2 regions of the Streptomyces sp. NPDC002779 genome follow, and region 1 is predicted to be linked to the other one. Evidence: riboswitches for the same ligand, from Rfam matches in the RefSeq annotation. Region 1 holds a riboswitch; the other holds the start of a gene.

Region 1 (3,873 bases):
GCATCGCCGACTGCGTCTTGTGGGGGTCGTTGGAGGTGACCACGAGGAAACTCGCCACCGCCGACAGCACCTCCGCCATCGCCACGCCCGCCAGGACCAGCCGTACGGTGGTCATCCGTCCGCCGGAGCGGGCCAGGAAGTACACCGCGACCAGGGCCGCCAGCGCGCCGCAGAACGCCGCCAGCGGCAGCGAGAAGGCTCCGAACAGCGTGACGTTGAGGACGAGGACCAGGACCGCGCCGACGCTCGCGCCCGACGACACTCCCAGCAGCATCGGGTCGGCGAGCGGGTTGCGGACCAGTGCCTGCAACGCCATGCCCGCCACCGTCAGGCCGGCTCCCACCACCGCGCACAGCAGTACGCGGGGCAGCCGGACGTCGGTGACGATCGTCTCCCGTACCGGGGGCCACGTCTCATCGGCGAGGGCGGGGTGCAGGTGGTGGAGCAGGATGCCCCACACCTCGTCGGCCGGGATCGTGACCGAACCGGCCGCGATCCCGAACGTCGCCGCCACCGCCACCAAGGCGGCGAGCCCGGCCAGCACCAGGGAGTAAGGGAGCCTGCGGCGGCCGGTGACGGCCTGCGCGGTCCCGGTCCTGGCAGAGCCCTTGCCGACCGTGTCGGCGGTTACCGGCGTCCTGCCCGTTGCGACGGCGTCGGTGCCGGCGGCGGCCGGTTCGCTCACGCCGGTCACCGGAAGCGGTCCGGGTGGAGCTGACGGGCCAGCGACGCAACGGCCGCGGGCACCCGTACGCCCACGACGGTGGAGGACAGCGGCAGCACCGCGAACCGCCGGTTCTTGATGGCGGGCACGTCCTTCAGCGCCGGATTGGCGAGCAGGAACTCCTTCTTCTTCGCCACGCTCTGGTCGCCGTAGTCGTAGATGACGATGACCTCGGGCGCCCGCTCGGCCACCTGCTCGAACGACACGTCACCGAACGGCTTGTCGAGGTCGGCGAAGAGGTTGACGCCTCCGGCGCGCTCGATCATGTCGTTGCCGATGCCCGCGCCGCCCGCGGTGAAGGCGCTCTTGTCGCCGCTGTCGTAGACGAACAGCTTTACCGGCTCCGCTCCGTCGAGTTTGCTGTCCACCTCCTCCAGGGTGGTGTGCAGCCGTTCGATCTGCCGTTCTGCCCGCTCGGGGACGCCGAAGACCTTGGCGACCTCGCGGATCTCCTTGTCCATCGCGGTCATCGTCACCGGCCCGGCCGGGCATTCCTCGATGTTGAGGCGGGTGTTGATGCCGGCCTGGGTGAAGGCGTCACGGGAGCGGCCCTCCTTCTCGTCGAAGGTGGAGGCCCAGCCGCCGTAGACGAAGTCGGGCTCGGCGGCCAACAGCGTCTCGTACGACGGGTACTGCTCCGACAGCACCTTGACCTTGTCGTAGGCGGCCCGGTACTCGGGGAGGATCGCGTCGTCGAGGTAGCCCGTGCCGACCATCGACTTCTCCAGCCCGAGCGCCAGCATCACCTCGGTCGCGTGCTGGTTCAAGGACACCGCGCGCTGCGGCGGGCGCTGAAACGTCGTTGTCACCCCGCAGTTGGACACGGTGACCGGGAATCCCTTCACGGCCGGTCCGTCGGAGCCCCGGGCGTTGTCCTGGGCGTTTGCACCGCAACTGGTGATGAGCACAGCGGTGGCCGTGGCCAGCAAGGGGGACAGCAGACGTCTGCCCGTCATGGGGAAGGTCCTCTCGTACGGGTGCTACGGACGGTCGGCGCGCAGGCTGCCGGTCTCAGCGGGCCGCGCGGCGCCGGGGCGGGGTGAAGGCGTAGAGGTCGAGGATCTCGGGCCGGGCAGCGATGCCGAGGCCGCCCGCGCTCGCCCAGGCGGCGATGTCCTCGGTCGCGGCGGGGTCGTTGACCAGGCCCAGCCGGACCGGCCGCGCCCCGGCGGTCCGTCCGGCGGAGGAGGGCTGCACGACGATCACGTTGGCCTGATCGCACACATCCAGGCAGGCGGAGACGCGTACGGGAGCGACCTCGCCCAGGCGCGCGGTCTGCGCGGTGTGATCGACGCCGGTCACCTCGGGACTGCCGCAGCAGCAGTCCCGGCACACAACGACCCGGCACGGCACCGGAGTTACCGGTCTTGTACCGACTGCGCCCACTGGGCTGCCGTACGCCTCCTCGGCCGGCCTCACGGGCATGCCGAACCACCCTCCTCCGGGGAAATCCGCCCCGGGTTCGTCGAGGAGGCGACCGCGTGAGTCTCCTGGCTCTCGGGTCGAAGCGCGTCCCGGCCTTCCCACCCGGCTTGGGGCAGTGGCCTGTTCGGGACTGGCTCGCCGATCACAGTGGCGGGACCGCGCCGGATTCACACCGGCTTCCTCGTCCGCCGTCGCCTTGTCGCCGGACATCATCGCACAGGGCTACCTGCATATGATGCGCAGATGCAGAACTATCGCATCAGGGCCGCCATGGCCGCCGACCTCGACGAGGCGCGGGCGGTGATGCTCGACACCGTCTACCGCGACTTCGGCACCGGCTACGTGCCGCGCTGGCACGCCGACATCATCGATCCGGGGTCGTTCTACGTCGCCCCGCCCCGGCACACCCTGCTGGTCGCCGTCGACGAGGAGGACGGGACGGTGGCCGCGACGGCCGCGCTCGACGCGCGGGGGCCGGTCCATCCGCCGAACCCGCGGTGGCTGGCCGAGCGGTACCCGTCGGGTGAGACCGCGCAGCTGCGGCGCGTGTACACGCGCCCGGAGCACCGGCGGCGCGGGCTGGCCCGGCAACTGGTGACAGAGCTGCTGGACTTCGCGCGGACGGACGGCGGTTACCGGTCCGTGTACCTGCACACCGACCCGCACTCCCCCGGCGCGATGGGTCTGTGGCGGACGCTGGGCAAGGCCGTCTGCGACGAGAGGGAGGACCTGCCCGGCGGCGGCAACGGCGTGGTGCACTTCGAGATCCCGCTTGCTTAAATGAAAATCATATTCATATGATGCTGGTCGTTGCCGGCCGACCGACCCGTAGGGGAACGTCCGCCCTATGGAAAGACAGAACGAGGACCATGAGATCTCCCCGCCGTCGACTCATAGCCGGCCTGCTGCTCGCCCCCGTGCTCTCCGGCTGCTTCGCCTCCACTGACGACGACTCGTCCTCGGACTCCTCCGGCTCGGGTGAGGCCGGGCGCCTGCGGGTGGCGTTCGCCTTCCAGCCGACGGAGAATTACTCGCCGTACGGCGGCCAGGACTCCTTCATCCTGTCCCGGCTCGGTGTGAGCGAAGGGCTGACCCGGCTGGACGCCAACGGCACCGCGGCCCCCGCGCTCGCCGAGTCGTGGAGCAGCCAACAGGGCGGAAAAAGCTGGGTGTTCACGCTGAGGGACGCCACCTTCCAGGACGGCAGTGAGGTCACCGCGAAGGCCGTCGCCTCCGCCCTCACCCACGCCGCCGCTGCCGACCCGGCGCCGACCGCGATCTCCGGCGTGAAGCTGACCGCCGAGGCCGTCGGGGAGGACCAGGTCAAGGTCGGCACGGGCGAGGCCGACCCGGTGCTGCCGCTGCGGCTGACCAACCCCAGCCTGGCGGTGTTCTCCCCCAAGGCGTACGGCAAGGACGGCGAGGTGAACCCGGCCGGCACCGCCACCGGCCCCTTCGAACTCACCCGGACCACCGGGGACACGGCAGCCGCCCTGGACCGCTACGACGACTACTGGGGCGGGCGCGCCCAGGCGTCCGGCATCGACGCGAAGTTCGTCTCGGACGGCACCGCCCGCGCCAACGCGCTGCGCACCGGGGACGTGGACATCGCCGAGGCTCTGCCCGTCGCGCAGGTCGCCTCCCTGGACGCGGACACCGTCCACGAGATCAACACCGCGCGGAACACCAGCCTGTACCTCAACACCCAGCGAGGTGCCTTCGAG
Region 2 (3,873 bases), on a different contig from region 1:
TACAGCATTCCGGGATGCCGCGCCCGTCACCGGGACACCTCCCGGCGCGTCGCGCGGCTTTCCGGCCCCGCGCCGCGCGTACACCTCGATCTCGATCTTCATCCGAGGGTCGGCCGGGCCGCACATCAGCATCGTGGCGGCCGGGCGGACGTCACCGAAGCGGCGGCGCAGGGCCGGCCAGCACGGCTCGAAGTCCGCGCGGTCGGGCAGCAGGTAGCGCACCCGCACCACGTCGGCGAAGGTGCACCGCGCTTCCGCCAGGGCGGCTTCGATGGTGCGCAGGCACTGTTCGGCCTGTTCCACCACGTCGTCCGAGATCGTCATGGTGGCGTAGTCGAAGCCGGTCGTCCCGGACACATGCACCCGGTCGCCGTCCACCACGGCGCGGGCGTAGCCGATCTGCTCCTCGAAGGTGGAGCCGCTGAGGATCGCACGTCGCTCTGTCATGCGCCGACGCTAGGTGACCAGCAGGAATACGTCTAATACGACCATCGGCGCGAGCTGATATCTCTAGGCGTATGGACCGACCCGAACTGCCGCTCCCCCAGCTGCACGCCTTCGTCGTACTGGCCGAGGAACTCCACTTCGGTCACGCGGCCGCCCGCCTGGGCATCGCGCAGCCGCCGTTGAGCCAGCAGATCCGTCGCCTGGAGGAGAAGGTCGGCCATCCGTTGTTCCGCCGGGAGCCCGGCCGCGTCACCCTCACCCCCGCCGGACACGAGCTGCTGCCGGCCGCCCGGCGCGCCCTCGGCGACCTCGCGGACGCACTGGCCGCCGCCCGGGCCGTCGGCGCGGGCCGGGCCGGCCGGCTGCGCATCGGTTTCGCCGCCTCCCTCGCCCTGACCGTCCTGCCCCGCCTGCTCCGCGACTTCCGGCAGCGGTTCCCCGCCGTGCACCTGGACATCCGCGAGATGACCACCACCCCGCAGATCGCCGCCCTGCACGACGGGAGCCTCGACATCGGCCTGCTGCGGGAGCCCGATGACACCGACCCGGAGCTGGCGTTCCGGACGGTGCTCACCGAACCCTTCGTCGCCGTGCTGCCGTCCGCCCACCCCCTGGCCGCCCAACGCACGGTGCGTCCGGCGCAGTTGGCGGGCTCACCCTTCGTGCTGCTTCCCCGCGAGGCCGGACCGCTTCTGCACGACCGGATCACCGGCCTGTGCACCGCGGCGGGCTTCACCCCTCATGTCGTTCAGCACGCCGTGGAGTGGCAGACCGTGTGCGCGCTCGTCGAGACCGGTCTGGGGGTCTCCCTCGCCCCGGCCGGTATTCGCCGTATGCGGCTGAAGGGCGTCGCTTTCCGCGGGGTCGGGCCCGGCACCGCGCGCACGCGCGTCGCCGTCGCCTGGCGGAAGGGCGACGAGAACCCACTGGTGACCCACCTGCTGGAGACGGTCAGCGGGCCGGTCCGCGAGAGCCCGCACCGCCGGACGCCAGCCTCTTCCAGGTGAATTGCCCGGTCTGGTTGACTTCGAGGCGGGGGTGCGCGGTACCTCCCGATCGGGTTCTTACACGGTGTGGGCCCCGATGCCGAAGGAGAGCAGCCATGCGCGTACGCGTCACTCTCGTCCCCGCCGCCCTGACCGCCGCGGTTCTCGCCGCCGCCGGTGACGCCGCCGCCCACGACGCCCCCGGCGTGCATGTCTCCAACAACGCGCCCGTGGTCACCGTGGTCAACACCGTCGAGATCAACGACCCGCTGGAGGACGTGCTGGAGCACACCCTCAACTTCGGGGACGGCTACAGCTGGGACTGACCCCCCGCCCGCCCGGGAACCGGGCGCCGCCGGTGCGCGCCCCGGCGCGTGTGCGGGCGTGCGCCGTCCTTGCGCCCCTGGGGAGCGCTTGTCAGCCGACCTGATCAGGCACTACTGTCACCACGCCTTGGTGAACGGGAAATCCGGTGTGATGCCGGTGCGGCCCTCGCCACTGTGATCGGGAAGTCCGGCTCCGGCCCTCGCGGGCAGCCACTGGGTCCTCGGACCCGGGAAGGCGGAGTACGGGCGGTGTCACCCGTCAGCCAGGAGACCGGCCAAGGCGCGTCAACCATCCACGAGGTGCTGGAGAGGGTCTGCTGAGCCATGCACATAGCCGAGGGATTTCTGCCTCCGGCGCACGCCGTCGCCTGGGGCGTCGCGTCCGCGCCGTTCGTCGTCCACGGAGTCCGGTCACTCACCCGTGAGGTCAGGGAACACCCGGAGAGCACCCTGCTCCTCGGCGCCTCCGGTGCCTTCACCTTCGTCCTGTCCGCTCTCAAACTGCCCTCCGTGACCGGAAGCTGCTCCCACCCCACCGGCACCGGCCTGGGCGCCATCCTCTTCCGGCCGCCGATCATGGCGGTCCTGGGCACCATCACCCTGCTCTTCCAGGCGCTGCTGCTCGCGCACGGCGGCCTGACCACCCTCGGCGCCAACGTCTTCTCCATGGCGATCGTCGGGCCCTGGGCCGGATACGCCGTCTACAAGCTGCTACGGCGCTACGACGTGCCGCTGATGGGCGCCGTGTTCTGCGGCGCGTTCGTCGCCGACCTGTCCACCTACTGCGTCACCAGCGTTCAGCTGGCGCTCGCGTTCCCCGACCCGAGCAGCGGGTTCCTGGGCGCGCTCGGCAAGTTCGGCTCCATCTTCGCCGTCACGCAGATCCCGCTCGCGGTGAGCGAGGGACTTCTCACCGTGCTCGTGATGCGGCTGCTGGTGCAGTCCAGCAAGGGGGAACTGACCCGGCTCGGCGTGCTCCTGACCGACGGCAAGCGGGCCCGGACCGAGTCGAGCGAGGCGGTGGCCCGATGAGCCGCAACACGAAGATCAACCTGCTGCTCCTGCTGGCCGTGGCGCTGCTCGCGGTGATGCCGCTCGTCCTCGGTCTCGGCGACCACAAAGAGGAGCCCTTCACCGGCGCCGACGCCGAGGCGGAGACGGCCATCACCGAGATCGACCCGGACTACGAACCCTGGTTCTCGCCCCTGTACGAACCTCCCTCCGGGGAGATCGAGTCGGCGCTGTTCGCCCTCCAGGCAGCGCTCGGCGCGGGCGTCCTGTGCTACTACTTCGGCCTGCGGCGCGGCCGCAAGCAGGGTGAACAGCGGGCGCTGGAACGGGATGCCGTGGGCGCGCGGGGTGCCGGGGAGTCCGACCGCGAAGGGGTCTGATCCCCGGTGCTGCCGATCGACGCGGCGGCGCACAGCAGTCGCTGGCGCCGGCGCCATCCCGTGGACAAGGCCGTGCTCGGGCTCGGCCTGACCGTGCTCGCGATCTCCCTGCCGCCGTGGCCGGGCGCCGCCCTGGTCCTTGTGACGTCCCTGATCGTCCTGCTCGGTCCGGCGGGTGTGCCGGGCCGGAAGCTGTGGCGCGCCTACCGGGTGCCGCTGGGTTTCTGTGTGACCGGTGCGGCCACGCTGCTCGTCCAGGTGGGCGGGCCGCAGGGGTTCGTCTCCCTCGCCGACGACGGTGCGCTGCGCGCCGGGGAGTTGCTGCTGCGCACCTCGGCGGCCTCCCTGGGCGTGCTGCTGTTCGCGTTCACCACGCCGATGTCGGATCTGCTGCCCCGGCTGGTGAAGGCCGGGATACCGGCGGCCGTGGTCGACGTGGCGCTGGTGACGTACCGGATGAGTTTCCTGCTGCTGGACTCGATGCGCCGGGTCCGGGAGGCGCAGGCCGCGCGGCTCGGGCACACCACGCGGGCCGCGACCTGGCGGTCCCTGGGCGGGCTCGGGGCCACCGCCTTCGTGCGGGCCTTCGAGCGGGCCGTGCGGCTGCAGTCCGGGCTCGCCGGACGCGGCTACGACGGCACGCTGCGCGTACTGGTGCCCGAGGCCCGCGTCTCCGCCCGTTTCACGGCCGCGAGCTGCGCGCTCCTCGTCGCGCTGGCCGCC

Evidence for each region. A riboswitch is a leader RNA that binds a small molecule or an ion and turns the genes downstream of it on or off. The one in region 1 is predicted to bind cobalamin.
Region 2: linked by a shared signal. The riboswitch ahead of ACFYW5_RS26260 (energy-coupling factor ABC transporter permease) and the one ahead of ACFYW5_RS31010 ((2Fe-2S) ferredoxin domain-containing protein) in region 1 are both predicted to bind cobalamin.

What each region holds. Positions count from the first base shown of each region.
Region 1 is NZ_JBIAQC010000014.1:103,311-107,183, reverse strand. It holds gene ACFYW5_RS31020 (FecCD family ABC transporter permease) at 1-685, opposite strand, end outside; gene ACFYW5_RS31015 (ABC transporter substrate-binding protein) at 691-1,680, opposite strand; gene ACFYW5_RS31010 ((2Fe-2S) ferredoxin domain-containing protein) at 1,736-2,077, opposite strand; cobalamin riboswitch at 2,187-2,386, opposite strand; gene ACFYW5_RS31005 (GNAT family N-acetyltransferase) at 2,393-2,929, shown strand; gene ACFYW5_RS31000 (ABC transporter substrate-binding protein) at 3,019-3,873, shown strand, end outside.
Region 2 is NZ_JBIAQC010000010.1:5,965-9,837, reverse strand. It holds gene ACFYW5_RS26275 (RidA family protein) at 1-447, opposite strand, end outside; gene ACFYW5_RS26270 (LysR family transcriptional regulator) at 519-1,454, shown strand; gene ACFYW5_RS26265 (hypothetical protein) at 1,550-1,759, shown strand; cobalamin riboswitch at 1,871-2,054, shown strand; gene ACFYW5_RS26260 (energy-coupling factor ABC transporter permease) at 2,084-2,791, shown strand; gene ACFYW5_RS26255 (energy-coupling factor ABC transporter substrate-binding protein) at 2,788-3,150, shown strand; gene cbiQ (cobalt ECF transporter T component CbiQ) at 3,157-3,873, shown strand, end outside.